Regions from separate parts of the Mesorhizobium sp. C399B genome, predicted to be linked through region 1. Evidence: riboswitches for the same ligand, from Rfam matches in the RefSeq annotation. Region 1 holds a riboswitch; the other holds the start of a gene.

Region 1 (7,827 bases):
ATCGCGGCGCCAGCGCCGGCCGCCGACATAGCCACGCAACAGCTGCAGCAGCGAATAGCCAAGCGCCTTCGACGACCGGTTGGCCATATAGCCGGAGAACGCCTGCGAAACCCTGCCCTTGAGTGCATCGGCGATGAGCTGCCGGGCGATCATGTAAGGCGGAATGTAGGGGTAGCGGTCGGCGATATAGGGGTGCTTGTCGATCAAGCTCGCATAGGCTTCGACATAGCCGTCCCGGCGACCGGAGATCGAATTCTCCGAGTTGTACTTTTTCCAGTCGATCACTTCGGACAGCTGCGCGCCGCTGCGACGGGCAAAGCGCAGCAACAATTCGCGATCCTGCATGCGCGTGACGTCACTGTCGTAGCCGCCGATGGCCAGCAGCGACTCGCGCCGGGCGGTGATTGCCGACCCGGCAATGAAGATGGTCTGCGCGACAAGGGCCCGCTCCAGCGAGTCGCGGCTCAGCAGCGCTTCGCGGTTGACGCAGTTGGTGCGGCGATTGCCCTTCAGCGACACGAAGGAACTGATCAGCACTTCGAGCGAGGGATTGTTGTCGAACTGCTCCAGCGTCCGCGCCAGGCGATCCGGCAAATAGACGTCGTCGGAATCGAGGAATGTCACCACCGGCGCCTGCGCCCGCTCGATGCCGGCATTGCGGGCGGCATTGGCGCCGCGCCATTTCGAGCCAACATAGATCAGCCGTGGATCGCGGATTTCGGCAAGTGCGGCTGCCGTACCGTCGGTCGAGCCGTCATCGACGACAATGTGTTCGAACCGGGGAAAATTCTGCGCCAGCACGCTCTCCACGGCGCGCACCACCTTGCTGCGGCGATTGTGCGTCGGTGTGATCACCGAGATCAGCGGAGCGAGGTCGGTTGCCTTGGACATGTTGCTTCGATTGTGCCCCGAAATGCCTGGAGGCCGGAGGTTTTGATGGTCGCCGTCCAAGCCTTACCCCGGGATGGCATTCGATTCGACGCTACAAAAAACCAGCGGCAATGTCATCACAAACTGTTGAGCCAGGACGCCGGTAAGCCGGCCGATTACCCCAGACGTAATCGACCGATGGCCATCATGTCTGCAGATTGCGCCAACGAAGCCGGTCGTCGGGCTTCGATCTCACAGGGAGTTCAGCCATGGCCGCCTACGCCGTCGCCCATATGCGTCAAGTCACAATGGGCCCGCAGATTGTCGAGTATCTGCAGAGGATCGACGCCACATTGGAGCCGTTCGGCGGCCGCTTCCTTGTCCACGGCGGCGACATGGACGTGGTCGAAAACGAATGGCCCGGGCATCTGATCGTCATCGAGTTTCCGGACAGGGCGCATGCGTGGGGCTGGTACGATTCATCAGCCTATCGGGTGATTCTGGCCTTGCGCACCGACAACTCCCACGCCGATGTGATCATCGCCGATGGCGTTCAGCACCCGCACAAGGCGACGAACGTGCTGGAATAGGGGCAAACTACCGCTTCAGCAAGAACACCGCTTGCTGGCCGAAGAAATTCCAGAACCACCATGGCATCGACAGGCCGATCTTCTGGCCGTTGCCGTCGAGCGCGGTGGCTTTCTCGACCGAAGCGCCGAGTTCCTCGACCAGATTGACGAAGTCGCGGATGGTGCAGAAATGGATGTTGGGCGTGTCGTACCAGGAATAGGGCAGGTCCGCGGTTACCGGCATCCGGCCCTTGACGAACAGCGACAGCCGCACCCGCCAGTGGCCGAAATTGGGGAAGGAGACGATGGCGCGGTTGCCGATTCGCAGCAGCTCGTCGAGCACCAGCTTCGGGTTGCGGGTCGCCTGCAGCGTCTGAGACAGGACGACGAAGTCAAAACCCTTGTCCGGATAGAATTCGAGGTCGGTATCGGCATCCCCCTGGATGACCGAGAGACCGCGCGCCACGCATTCATTGACGCCGCGCTGTGACAGCTCCAGCCCGCGGCCGTCGACCTGCTTAGTCTCCTGCAGGAGTTCGAGCAGCAGGCCGTCGCCGGAGCCGACATCGAGCACCCGCGACTGCGGCGGTATCAGGTTGGCCACGACTTCGAGGTCGACGCGCTGGCTGCCATTGACGCTCATGAGGCGAGCCCCCTTGCGCGGGCCGCCGAGCCGATGAAGCCCTTGATGGCGGCAAACAGTTCGGGTTCATCGAGCAGGAAGGCATCATGGCCGCGGTCGGTGTCGATCTCGACGAAGGAGACGGAGGCGCCGGCGGCGTTAAGCGCATGCACGATCGAGCGGCTCTCCTCGGTCGGGAACAGCCAGTCCGAGGTGAAGGACACCAGGCAGAAGCGGGTCTTGGTCCCGGCAAAGGCATCTGCCAACCGGCCGCCATGGTCGGCGGCGAGGTCGAAATAATCCATCGAACGGGTCATGTAGAGGTAGGAGTTGGCGTCGAAGCGGTCGACGAATGTCATGCCCTGGTGGCGCAGATAGCTTTCGATCTGGAAATCTGCGTCGAAACCGAAGGTCAGCGCTTCGCGGTCCTGCAGATTGCGGCCGAATTTCCGATGCAGGGCGGCTTCCGACAGATAGGTGATGTGGGCGGCCATGCGCGCCACGGCGAGCCCCTTTTCCGGGCGCTTGCCGTGCTCGAAATATTTGCCGCCATGCCAGTCCGGATCGGCCATGACGGCCTGCCGGCCGACCTCGTGGAAGGCGATGTTCTGCGAGGAATGGCGTGCGCCTGTGGCGATCGGCAGGGCCGAGAAGACGCGCTCGGAATAGCATGACGCCCATTCCAGCACCTGCATGCCGCCCATCGAGCCGCCGAGCACGCAAAACAGCTTTTCGATGCCGAAATGGTCGACCAGCATCAGTTGCGCCCGCACCATGTCGCGGATGGTGATGATTGGCAGGTCGAGGCCGTAGGGCTTGCCGGTGGCGGGATTGGTCGAGGCCGGACCGGTGGAGCCGAGGCAGCCGCCGATGACGTTGGAGCAAATGACGAAGAAGCGGTTGGTGTCGATGATCTTGCCGGGACCGATCAGCACTTCCCACCAGCCGGGCTTGCCGGTCACCGGATTGGTGCTGGCGACATGCTGGTCGCCGGTCAGCGCGTGGCAGACCAGGATGGCGTTGGTGCGGGCATCGTTGAGGGCGCCATATGTCTGGTAGGCGATCTGGAACGGCGACAAAAGCGTGCCGGCGTCAAGCTTCAGCGGCTTGTCAGGGCCAAAACGCAACACAGGGCTCGACGGGTTGTCGGCCTCGTTGTTGGTTTTTGTAGCGCGGAGCGCGGCCATGTGACTCTCCTTGCCCGCCGTCAGGCAATAAAAAACCGGCAATGCGATCGCAAAGCCGGTTACGTCACGCAAACGGCCCTTTAGCGAGTTGTTTAACGTGGCTGCAAGCCGACCGGCCAAATCACCACGGAACTGTTGCGTTCTTCTAGAACTCGTGCGGCCCGGCGTCAACGGCCAGCTATTGCCCGCCTCTCGACATTCGCGGCTACGGCTTGTATTTCCGCTGCGGCCTCCGGACGGAGGCATTCTCGATGGATTTGCGACATGGACAAGACAGCGGACAAGGCACGACCGACGCCCCGCGCGGGCATTATGGACATCGACGCCTATGTGCCGGGCAAGAGCACAGCACCGGCCGGCGTCGCCAAGGTCCATAAATTGTCGTCGAACGAGAACCCGCTCGGCCCGTCGCCGAAGGCGATCGAGGCCGCGCGCGAAGTGGCCAGCAAGCTCGATGTCTATCCCGACGGCACCGCCCGCCGGCTGCGCGAGGCGATCGCCGAGGTGCATGGCCTCAACCCGGCAAACATCATCTGCTCCAACGGTTCCGACGAGATTTTGGGCCTGCTGGCGCAGACCTATCTGGCGGCCGGCGATGAGGCCATCATCACCGAACACGCCTTCATGATCTACAAGATCTACATCCAGTCGGCCGGCGGGACACCGGTGACGATCAAGGAAACCGAGGAACGCGCCGACGTCGACGCGATCCTGGCCGCGGTGACGCCGCGGACCAAAATCATCTTCCTCGCCAATCCCAACAATCCGACCGGAACCTATCTGCCGTTCCAGGAGGTCCGCCGCCTGCATTCCGCTCTCCCGGGCAACGTGCTTCTGGTGCTCGACGCGGCCTATGCCGAATATGTCAGGCGCAATGACTATGAGGCCGGCATCGAGCTGGCGGGCAGCGCACAGAATGTGGTCATGACCCGCACCTTCTCCAAGCTCGGCCTTGGCGGCGCGCGCATCGGCTGGATGTATGGCCCACTGCACATCGTCGATGCCATCAACCGCATCCGCGGCCCTTTCAACGTTAACGCAACAGCGATCGAGGCCGGCATTGCCGCCATCCGCGACCGCGCCCATGTCGAGCGCAGTTCGTTGCACAACGAGACCTGGCTTACCTGGCTGAATGAAGAACTGACGAAGCTTGGGCTGCGCGTGACGCCCAGCGTCGGCAATTTCGTCCTCATCCACTTTCCCGACGACAAGAGGCATTCGGCTGAGGCGGCGGACGATTACCTCACCCAGCGCGGCTATATATTGCGGCGCGTTACCGGCTATGGCTTTCCCAATGCGCTGCGCATGAGCGTCGGCACCGAAGAAGCAAATCGCGGCGTCATCGATGCCCTCACGACATTCCTGAAAAGCTGAAACAATGACAGCACCGATGTTTGAAAAGATCGCGCTGGTCGGCATCGGCCTGATCGGCTCGTCGCTGGCCCGCATCATCCGCCGCGAGGGCCTGGCCCGCCATGTCGCCATCGCGACGCGCAGCCCGGCCACGCTGGCGCGGGCGAAGGAGCTCGGTCTTGGCGAGAGCTACACCACCGACGCCAGGGAAGCGGTCCTCGACGCCGACCTGATCATCGTCTCGGTGCCAGTGGGGTCGTCGGGCGAGGTGGCGCAAGAGATCGCAGCGGCGCTGAAAAAAGGCGCCATCCTCACCGATGTCGGTTCGACCAAGGCCTCCGTCATTGCGCAAATGCAGCCCTATGTGCCGGACGGCGTGCACTTCATTCCGGGACACCCGCTGGCGGGTACGGAGAAATCGGGCCCGGATGCGGGTTTCGCCGAGCTGTTCGAAAACCGCTGGTGCATCTTCACGCCGCTGCCGGGAACCGATCCGGCCGCGCTGGAAAAGCTGTCGGAATTCTGGCGGCGCTGCGGCTCCAACATCGACACGATGGACCCGCAGCATCATGACATGACGCTGGCCATCGTTTCGCATCTTCCGCACATCATTGCCTACAACATCGTCGGCACGGCCGACGATCTGGAATCGGTGACCAAGTCGGAAGTGATCAAATATTCGGCTTCCGGTTTCCGCGACTTCACCCGTCTGGCCGCCTCCGACCCGACCATGTGGCGCGACGTGTGCCTGCACAACAAGGATGCCATCCTGGAAATGCTGGCGCGCTTTTCGGAGGACCTCGCCTCGCTGCAGCGGGCGATCCGCTGGGGCGACGGCGACAAGCTGTTCGACCTGTTCACCCGCACCCGGGCCGTTCGCCGTTCGATCATCGAGGCCGGCCAGGATATCGACGTGCCGGATTTCGGCCGGCAGGCGGTCGAGCACCCGGTGAAAAGTTAAATCTGTTTCAGACGGGCCAGGTCGCCGCGACCATGGCCATTGTCTCGGCCCGGTCCGGCGCGCCCAGCCGGCCGCCGAAGCGCTGGCATTTGAGCGCGGCCGCCGCGCTGGCAAAGCGCAACGCCTGCTCGATCGCCATGGTTTCCGCCAACGCGACAGCAAAGGCGCCGTGGAAGACGTCGCCGGCGGCAAGCGTGTCGACCGCCTTGATCTTCGGCGCCGCGATGTGGCGCACGCATCCGGCGGACCGGTCATGCCACCAGCTTCCCGAGGCGCCGCCGGTCACCGCCACGAAGGCGTCGGTGCGGCTGGCGAGGTCGGCACAGGCGGTTTCGGGGTCCAGCGCATGGCCGCAGACGATGCGTGCCGCCGTCTCCGAAGCGACGATGTGCGATGCCAGCGGCAGCAGGCGCTCCAGCACCTCCAGCGGCGCCGTGTCGGCGTCGAGGATTGCCGGGCAACCGGCGTCGCGCGCGGCGGTCAAGGCAAGAGCAGCGGCGCCCGGCCAGCGCACATCGACCAGCACGGCATCGAAGCCGGAAAGATCGGCGACAGGCACCGCCTCGGGGTCGGCCTGCGCCTTTGGGTCGTAGAAGGGCACGATGATGCGCTCGCCATGAGCGTCGACCAGGATCGCGGCCAGCGCCGAGCGGGCGCCTTCGACGCGGCGGACAAAGTCGCAATCGACGCCCTCGGCCTCGATGCCGGCCAGCAATTGGTCGCCGACGGCATCGTCACCTGCACTTGCCCACAGGAACACCTCGGCGCCGAGACGGCGGGCGGCGCAGGCAGCACTTGTCGCCATGCCCGAGGCGATCTGGACGCCGTCCGAGGCGATGAACTTGCCCTGATGCGTGGGCAGGGTTTCGACGCGCAGGATGGTATCCAGCGTCAGCGCGCCAACGCTCAGCAGTTTCACCGGTCGGTTCATGCGTCGGCTTGCTCGAGCATGATCTCTCCCCAAAAGCCGTTGCCGCTCTTTGCGATCATGCTCTGTCTCTTTGTTTTAACGCAATTCCGGACGGAAAACTGCTCACACTTTTCCTGGAATTGCTCTAATCGAGCGGCTTGATCTTGCCCAGCGGAATGAAGCCGAGCGAGACCTTGCCCTTCACCACCTTGAGCGGCATCGACGGTTCGTTGCCGAGCAGCGCCAGACCGGCAAAGCCTTGCTCGATCTGGCTCTTCTGCTCGGGGATTGCGGTGGCGAGGATTGCCGCCACGGCTTTGGGATCCTGCAGCTTGATCGTCAGGTCGGCATTGACCTGGCCGTTGGCGTCGACCGACACCGGGCCGGAGACGGTGATGCGCGCGGTTCCCGACGAGAGATCGAGCTTGTGGATGCCGACCGCCTGGCCGCGCAGGCTCCTGGCCTGCGTCTTCATCAGCGCGACGCCGTTCTTCAGCGTCGCGTCGCCGCTGCCGTCGAGCGGCGGCAGCACGCGCCCGCCGATCGCGTCGGCGTCGATCTCAAGATCGGTGAAGCTTCCGGTATAGCCAAGGTCCTGACCGTCCGGCCGCAACTCGCCCGCCGCCGTTCCGGCGCTGAATAGTGAAACCGGGTCGGTGTCGTCGGCCGGATCGGTCTGGCCGGACAAGCTCTCGGCCTGCAGCGAAATGCTGCGTGGCAAGGGCCAGGAGAGCTTGGCATTGGCCTGCAGATTGTCCCAATCGATCCATAGCGGCGCCATCCCCGGCACCGAGGTGCGCAGCGGCCCACGCAACTCGGCGGCAGGCGACAAAGGCCGGATGAGCTCTGCAACGAAGTTGAAGCTGCCTGCCGAGGCGGCAACGTTCCTGGCGTCGTCCTCGTAAGCCAGATTGTCACAGGAGATGGCAAAACTCAGGGGGTAGCCGCTGACGGTGAGGTTGGCGCAGCCGGCCTCGATGCCTTTGTCCTTGAGCGAGGCTACCGCTTTGTCGGCTTCGCTGCTGACGCGACCGGCGACATAGAACCAGACCGCGCTGTAGACGCCGAACAGCATAACGACCAAGGCAGCGAGCCACATCAGCCGGCGGCGAAACTTCGACGGACGCTCGTCACTTGACGTCATGCTGCGGCTTTCATTAACGCGGGCGTGTTGCGGGTGGACTGTGGCTTACGCAACAAGCAAAAAGAACAGAAGAGCACCGATTCCGATGCGGCGGCGTCACTCTCGTGCAATCAGGCTTGGCGATATGGGCGATTTTTGGGTTTTTGGCTACGGCTCGCTGATCTGGCGACCGGGATTCGCGCATGTCGAGACCCGCCGCGCGCGGCTTTAC
Region 2 (7,827 bases), 1.6 Mb from region 1:
CTGGGCAGCGGCGTTTTGGCGCTGACCATCGACCAAGGCGCGCACACGCAGCGCTATCAGGGCATCGTCCAGCTCGACGGCGAGACGCTGGAAGACGCCGCGCGCACCTATTTCCGCCAGTCGGAGCAGATCCCGACCGACCTCCGGCTGTCGGTGGCCAAGCTTCTGACGCCCGGCCCCGGCGGTGCGCGCGAGCAGTGGCGCGCCGGCGGTATCCTGGCGCAGTTCCTGCCGCAGTCACCCGAGCGCATGCGCGTGCCGGACATTTCGGGCGGCGACGGCGATCCGCGTGACGTGACGCAGGAGCCGGCCGACAATTCGTGGCGCGAGCTGGTGGCGCTGCTCGGCACCATCGAGCCGACCGAGCTGATCGACCCGACCATCGGCGCCGAGCGGCTGCTCTACAGGCTGTTCCACGAACATGGCGTGCGCGTCTTCGGCGGCGTGCCGGTCGCCGACCAATGTTCCTGCTCAAGGGACAAGATACGCGGCATCCTCGAGGGGTTTTCCGCGCAGGAGATCAAGGACAGCACCGAAGATGGCGGCATCCACGTCGCCTGCGAGTTCTGCTCGAAGCAGTACGACTTCGACCCGGCGGAGTTTGCAGCTCAGTAGCATCTCTTCCTTCTCCCCGTTCACGGGGAGAAGGTGCCCGAAGGGCGGATGAGGGGCAGCGCGAACTTTGGTGAATGGCCGCGCATAGCCTACGTCATGTGCGTGGAAGAAACCTCATGAGTCCGGCGGCGCCCCTCATTGCACTGCCGGGCATTTCTCCCCGTATAGAGATGGGGAGAAAACCCCTAATTCACCGTCCGTCGGGTCCCCGGCAGATCCAGCGAAAACGCGGGAATAGCGACGTCGAACGTCTCGCCCTTTTTGTTGCGCATGGTGTAGTGGCCGACCATGAAGCCGGAGGGCGTCGAGAGCGGGCAGCCTGACGTGTATTGATAGCTGTCGCCGGGATTGAGCTCAGGCTGGTCGCCGACCACGCCGGCGCCGCGCACTTCCTCGACCCGGCCGCTGCCGTCGGTGATGTGCCAGTAACGCGCCATAAGCTGCACGAAATCGTCCGACTGGTTGTCGATCGTCACCTGGTAGCCCCAGACATAACGGTTCTCCGCCGGGTCCGAGCGGTCCTCCAGGTAGAACGGTCTGACCTGCACTTCGATGTTGCGCGTGACGGCGCGGTACATGGGCTGCTCCGGTTGCGCAGCAGGGAACATTTGTCGCGCCATGCGGTTTGATACGCGCAGAGCGGCATGTCCTGCCAGCCTCAAAGCGCAGTGCCGACAAACAATGTCATTTAAGTGACACATGACAATGTTGGTGTGCGCAAACCTTGCCGGCGACTCAAGGCCCATCTGTCGACTGACAAAGCAGCCGCGAGCGGCCTTTCCGGAGTGACCAGATCTCGATGGAACTAGCTCTCACAGCCGCCTTCGCTTCCTCCGCTTTGCTTCTTTCCAATCTCGCCAGCATCCTGCTTGCTTCGTCGAAACTGCAAGCGCGTCGCCTTATCCCTCCGCCGTCCGGCGAGCAGCCACCGGTCTCGATCGTCGTGCCGTCGCGCGGCGTGGAGCCGTTCACACAAGAGACGCTGCAGCGAGCCTTCTCGCTCGACTGGCCGCGCTACGAACTGATCTTCTGCGTCGCTCACGCCGACGATCCCGTCGTCAAACTGATAAACAGGGCGATCGTCCTGTTTCCCAACGTGCCGGCCCGGCTGCTGATCGGCGACGACCGCGTCAGCAGCAACCCGAAGCTCAACAACTGCGTCAAGGGCTGGGAAGCGGCGCGCTATCATTGGGTTATTCTGGCGGATTCCAACGTGCTGATGCCAAGGGATTACGTCCAGCACCTGATGGCGGCCTGGCGGACCAATACCGGGCTTATCTGCTCGACGCCGATCGGCTCTCGGCCGGATGGCTTTTGGGCCGAGGTCGAATGCGCGTTCCTCAACACGCTGCAGGCGCGCTGGCAATATGCCGGCGAGGCGCTCGGTCTCGGCTTTGCCCAAGGCAAGAGCATGCTGTGGAACAAGCCGATGCTCGATACCAGTGGCGGTATCCGCGCGCTGGCCGCCGAGATCGCCGAGGATGCTGCTGCAACCAAGCTGGTCAACGGACTGGGCCTGCACGTCAATCTCGTTGCCTCGCCTTTCGAGCAACCACTGGGGCAGCGCCGACTTGCCGACATCTGGTCGCGCCAGGCGCGCTGGGCGCGGTTGCGCCGCGTCACCTTCCCGCTGTTTTTCGCACCCGAGATCCTGACCGGCGTCGCCGTGCCGTTGGCGTTGGCGCTGGTGGCGGCCGCAAGTGCCGGCATCAGCCTGCCGGCCACGGTGATGGCCGTGCTGACGGCGGCCTACATTCCCGAATGCGCGCTGGCCGCGGCCAAGGGCTGGCATCTGTCGCTGCGCATGGTCCCGGCGATGATGGTCCGCGACATGATGCTTCCCGCCATCTGGGCGCGCGGCTGGCTGAGCGGCGCCGTCGACTGGCGCGGCAACACCATGACCATCGGCACCAAGACGGCCGAACTGGAAGAGGTTTCGTCGGGAGCGTGACGCCTCGCGGCCTATCCGGCTGCCTTCAGCGCCTGCGCAACGTCCTCCAGCAGATCGTCCGTATCCTCAAGACCGACCGACAGCCTGAGCGTTCCCGGCCCGATGCCAAGCTCGGCGCGAGCTTCGTCGCTGAGGTTCTTGTGCGTGGTGGTCGCCGGATGGGTGATCAGGCTCTTGGCGTCGCCGAGATTGTTGGAGATCAGCACGATGTCGAGCGCGTTCTGCAAGGCGAAGGCCGCCTGCTTGCCGCCCTTGACGTCGAGGCAGATCAGCGTCGATCCGCCCGTCATCTGCTTCTTGACGATGTCGGCCTGCGGGTGGTCGGCGCGGCCGGGATAGATGACGCGGGCGATTTCCGGCCGTCCTGCCAGGAAATCCGCGATCTTGGCCGCGCTTTCCGTCTGCTGGCGCACCCGAACCGGCAGCGTCTCCAGGCCCTTGAGCAGCGTCCAGGCGTTGAACGGCGACAGGCTCGGGCCGGTGTGGCGGAAATAGTCGTGCAAATTCTCGTCGATCCATTTCTTGTCCGACAGGATGATGCCGCCGAGACAGCGTCCCTGGCCGTCAATGTGCTTGGTCGCGGAGTAGACGACGATATGGGCGCCGAGCTGCAAGGGCTTCTGCTGCAAGGGCGTGGCAAAGACATTGTCGACGATCAGCCTGGCGCCGTTCGAGGTGGCGAGCGCCGCCACCGCTGCGATGTCGACCACTTCCAGCGTCGGATTGGTCGGGCTTTCCAGGAAGAACAGTTTCGTGTTCGGCCGCACCGCCTTTTCCCAGTTGGCGATGTCGGTGCCGTCGACCAGCGTTGCCTCGATGCCATATTTCGGCGCCAGCGTCTCGACCACCCAGCGGCAGGAGCCGAACAGCGCGCGCGCCGCAACGATATGGTCGCCGGCCTTGGCGCTGCACAGCAGCGCTGCCGTCACCGCAGCCATGCCCGACGCCGTGGCGCGGGCATCTTCGGCACCCTCCAGCGCGCACATGCGCTTTTCGAACATGTCGACGGTAGGGTTGGCATAGCGCGAATAGATGAAGCCCGGCTCCTCGCCCTTGAAACGGGCCTCGGCAGCCTGCGCCGTCTCGTAGACATAGCCTTGAGTGAGATACATCGCTTCTGACGTCTCGCCGAACTGGGAACGCAGCGTTCCCCCGTGCACGAGTGCGGTCTGAGGCTTCCAGTTACGCTTCTTGGTGCTCATCGCTTTTGTTCCAGACACAAAAAAACCGGCCGCGAAAGTCGCAACCGGTCCATATGGCCTTGCGGCCTGACGGTCCTTTAGCGACTTGTTTAACGTGGCTGCAAGCCGACCGGCCAAATCACCACGGGATAACGACCCTTTAGACCTCACCTGCGCTTGCGTCAATTGCCGGCTTCATTAAGAGGTTTGTACCAGGCAGGTTCCGCAATAATATCCAGCGGTTTTGCGGCAAGAACCTGCCACAAAGAGACCGACCTTGGAGCGGAGCCAGCCTTTTGCGGCAGACAGGCATTCTTCCCGATCAGGACATTTCCGCGCTGTTTCAGTCCGGCGCGCTGAAGTCGCCGCGCGCGCTCGATGTCGACCAGGTGCAGCCGGCGAGCCTCGATCTCAGGCTCGGCGAGAAGGCTTTTCGCGTGCGCGCCTCCTTCCTGCCGGGTCCCGATCATCTGGTGGCCGACAAGCTTCACCGGCTGAAATTGCACGAATTCAGTCTCGCCGGGGGCGCGGTGCTGGAAACCGGCTGCGTCTACATCGTGCCGCTGCTCGAAAGCCTGGCGCTGCCCGCAAACGTGTCCGCCTCCGCCAACCCGAAGAGCTCGACCGGCCGGCTCGACATCTTCACCCGGGTGATGACCGATCGCGGCCATGAGTTCGACAAGATCGCCCCCGGCTATCACGGGCCGCTTTATCTCGAAGTCAGTCCACGCACCTTCCCGATCGTCGTACGCGCTGGATCGAGACTGTCGCAGATCCGCTTTCGCACCGGCAACGCGCTGTTGTCGGAGGCAGAGCTGAACGAATTGCACCGCGCCGAGATGCTGGTGGCGACCGAGCCGCCCAACATTTCCGGCGGCGGCATTGCGCTGTCGATCGATCTTGACGGCGACCAGAACGGCCTGGTCGGCTATCGCGGCAAGCATCACACCGGCTTGGTCGATGTCGACAAGCGCGCCGCCCAGGATGCCGTCGATTTCTGGGAGCCGCTCTATAAGAGCGGCGCCGGCGAACTGGTGCTCGACCCGGACGAGTTCTACATCCTGGTCAGCCGCGAAGCCGTGCACGTGCCGCCGCTCTACGCCGCCGAGATGACGCCCTTCGATCCGCTGGTTGGCGAATTCCGTGTTCACTATGCCGGCTTCTTCGATCCGGGCTTCGGCCATTCGGCCTCAGGCGGCACCGGCAGCCGGGCGGTGCTCGAAGTGCGCAGCCACGAAGTGCCGTTCATCCTCGACCACGGCCAGATCGTCGGCCGGCTGGTCTACGAACACATGCTGAAGCGGCCGCAGGCGCTTTACGGCACCGATCTCGGCTCGAATTACCAGGCGCAAGGCCTCAAGCTCTCCAAGCATTTCCGCCCCGCCGGCTGAACCTTCGATCACCGTCAGGCAAAATACTTGCCTGCGCTGCGTCACCATGCTTGGCTGCCTTTCGGTGGCCGGCAAGAGAACGGCGCGCAAGGGGAACCAAAATGCAGATTTCAAGATGGATCATATCGGCAGCGGGCGCTGCCATGCTGGTGATATCGGCCGGCTCGCTGGCTGAGGCGCAGGACAAATTGAAGATCGGCACCGAGGGCGCTTATCCGCCCTTCAACACCATCACCGCGGACGGCAAGATCGAGGGCTTCGACATCGACATTGCCAATGCGCTGTGTGCGCAGATGAAGGTCGAGTGCGAGATCGTCACCCAGGACTGGGACGGCATCATCCCGGCGCTGCAGGCGAAAAAGTTCGACGCCATCATCGCCTCGATGAGCATCACCGAGGAGCGCAAGAAACAGGTCGCCTTCACCAACAAATACTACACGACGCCGCTGGCGCTGGTGGCGCCCAAGGACAGCGACCTCACTTCCACCGAACCGGCAGCCCTTGCCGGCAAGACGGTGGGCGCGCAGGCCTCGACCACCCAGGCCGACTATGCGCAGGACGCCTATGGCAAGGCCGGCGCCGAGGCGAAACTCTACCCCACCCAGGAAGAGGCGATCACCGACTTGCAGAACGGCCGTCTCGACGCCGTCATCTCCGACAAATTCGTGCTGATGGACTGGCTGAAGAAGGCGAGCGAAGGCTGCTGCAAGCTTGTCGGCGACGTCAAGGGCACCGAGACGCAAGCCGGCATCGCTGTCCGCCTGGAGGACACGGCGCTGCGCGACAAGCTGAATGCGGCGATAGACGCCATCGTCGCCGACGGCACTTACAAGAAGATCCAGGCCAAGTATTTCGATTTCGATATTTATTGAGTCCCGTCCGCCGGCGTCAGCCGCGAAAGAGATACTCTTTCGCGGCGCCAAGGCAGGCATGAAAATGGCCGATAAACAGCAGTTCGCGTGCGGCCAAACGTTTCCTGCCCCAAAAGCCTTCGGTCAGTTTGACCTCGTCGAGCGAAGCGTTTGAGCCGCGCTTCAACGGGAACAACTGCTTGTCGAGGCAACCGAGGACATGGGCCTTGGCGGAGTCGATGCCGCAGACCTTGCCATTGTTGTTCAGCCTGTCGCTGCGAAGCGCTGATGTCATGTGATCCGTGTTGCGCATCAGAAAGCTCACCTGGGCTTTCGAATAGCCGGTTGCCAGAAGACGGCTCGTCATCGCCAAACGGGCTTCACGATAGGACTTCGGGCTGCACTGGCCGGCGCTAAAGGCCACCGACGGTTGGGTCAGGAACAGGGCCACGCCCGTGAACACAATGACAAGCCGCATTCCGTTCATTTCCGGCTCCCAAATTGTGATGCTGCCTCAAAGCGCCTTCACCGCCACCTTCACCGGCTGCTCAATCTCCAGCGGGTTGCGCAGTGGCAGGCCGAAATCCCCGGCCTCGATCTCGAACACGTCGCCAGCCTGAGTCTTGATGCCGTCGGCAAAGGACAGCGTCGCCGTGCCGAACATGTGCACATGCACGTCGCCCGGCTGGCGGAAGGCCGAATATTTGAAGTGGTGATGTTCGAGATTGGCGATTGTGTGCGACATGTTCGCTTCGCCCGACAGGAACGGCTTTTCCCACAGCAAATTGCTGTCGCGATAGATTCGCGATGAGCCCCTGACGTCGGCCGGCAGGTCGCCGATCAGGATTTCCGGCCCGAACGAGGCGTTGCGCAGTTTGGAATGTGCCAGGAACAGATAGTTCACCCGCTCGGTAACATGATCGGAAAACTCGTTCGACAGCGTGAAGCCGACGCGGAACGGCGCGCCGTCGTCGCCGATGACATAGATGCCGGCGATTTCCGGCTCCTCGCCGGCGTCCTGCGCGAAGGCCGGCGACATCAATGCGGCGCCCGGCGCCACCGCCATGGTGCCGTTGCCCTTGTAGAACCATTCCGGCTGCACGCCGGTCTGGCCCTTGGCCGGCTTGCCGCCTTCGAGCCCCATGCGGAACATCTTCATGGAATCGGTGAGCTGCTCCTCGCCGCCATCGCTGAGCTTCTTGTGCATGGAATCGCGTGTCGCCGCCGAGCCGAGATGGGTCAGGCCGGTGCCGGTCAGATGCAGATGCGCAGGATCGGGATGGTTGATCGGCGACACCAGCCGGCCCTTCTTGTAGACGGCGTCGAGGTCTATCGCTTCACCGAACCCCTTGCGCTCGATCAGCGCGGCGAGGCCCGTTCCGGTGCGCGCGGCTTCCATGGCCAGCGAATAGACGCTGCGGGCGCCGTTGATGATCCTGGTCTTGCCGCCGCCATTGCGGGCGACGACGCGGATGGTCTCGGCGTCGTCGAGGATCTGGGAGATTAGCATGATGAAATCCTCTCTCATGTGCCTTGGCCGGGTTGCCCCTTGGCAAACCTTGACCTGCGCGGCTCGGACCTCGCCGCGCCACGGGTTGAACTCTTCGTCCGGATTGCGCTCGCGAGCTCCATCCCTCGGGGGACTTCTTGTGCCGACAACTTGCCGGCTGCGCCGCGACCGTATGCCTCCTGCTTGCCTCGCCTGAAGCTTGTCAGGCCTTGTTCTTGTTGTAGACGTCGAAGATCACGGCGCCGAGCAGCACCAGGCCTTTGACCACCTGCTGCCAGTCGACATTGACGCCCATGATCGACATGCCGTTGTTCATCACGCCCATGAT

What was found. Region 1 has a riboswitch for S-adenosylmethionine ahead of metX (homoserine O-acetyltransferase MetX). Riboswitches for the same ligand answer to the same signal wherever they lie in the genome.
Region 2: linked by a shared signal. The riboswitch ahead of NLY36_RS19860 (O-succinylhomoserine sulfhydrylase) and the one ahead of metX (homoserine O-acetyltransferase MetX) in region 1 are both predicted to bind S-adenosylmethionine.

What each region holds. Positions count from the first base shown of each region.
Region 1 covers NZ_CP100472.1:2,512,938-2,520,764, reverse strand. Annotated here, with positions in the region: gene NLY36_RS11940 (glycosyltransferase family 2 protein) at 1-891, opposite strand, end outside; gene NLY36_RS11935 (DUF1330 domain-containing protein) at 1,140-1,460, shown strand; gene metW (methionine biosynthesis protein MetW) at 1,468-2,082, opposite strand; gene metX (homoserine O-acetyltransferase MetX) at 2,079-3,248, opposite strand; SAM riboswitch at 3,309-3,386, opposite strand; gene hisC (histidinol-phosphate transaminase) at 3,513-4,622, shown strand; gene NLY36_RS11915 (prephenate/arogenate dehydrogenase family protein) at 4,627-5,562, shown strand; gene NLY36_RS11910 (sugar kinase) at 5,570-6,493, opposite strand; gene NLY36_RS11905 (DUF2125 domain-containing protein) at 6,618-7,616, opposite strand; gene NLY36_RS11900 (gamma-glutamylcyclotransferase) at 7,741-7,827, shown strand, end outside.
Region 2 covers NZ_CP100472.1:4,142,080-4,149,906, forward strand. Annotated here, with positions in the region: gene NLY36_RS19845 (Hsp33 family molecular chaperone) at 1-615, shown strand, start outside; gene apaG (Co2+/Mg2+ efflux facilitator ApaG/CorD) at 801-1,193, opposite strand; gene NLY36_RS19855 (ceramide glucosyltransferase) at 1,415-2,566, shown strand; gene NLY36_RS19860 (O-succinylhomoserine sulfhydrylase) at 2,578-3,768, opposite strand; SAM riboswitch at 3,826-3,903, opposite strand; gene NLY36_RS19865 (2'-deoxycytidine 5'-triphosphate deaminase) at 4,044-5,138, shown strand; gene NLY36_RS19870 (ABC transporter substrate-binding protein) at 5,240-6,010, shown strand; gene NLY36_RS19875 (hypothetical protein) at 6,027-6,476, opposite strand; gene araD1 (AraD1 family protein) at 6,504-7,499, opposite strand; gene mmsB (multiple monosaccharide ABC transporter permease) at 7,702-7,827, opposite strand, start outside.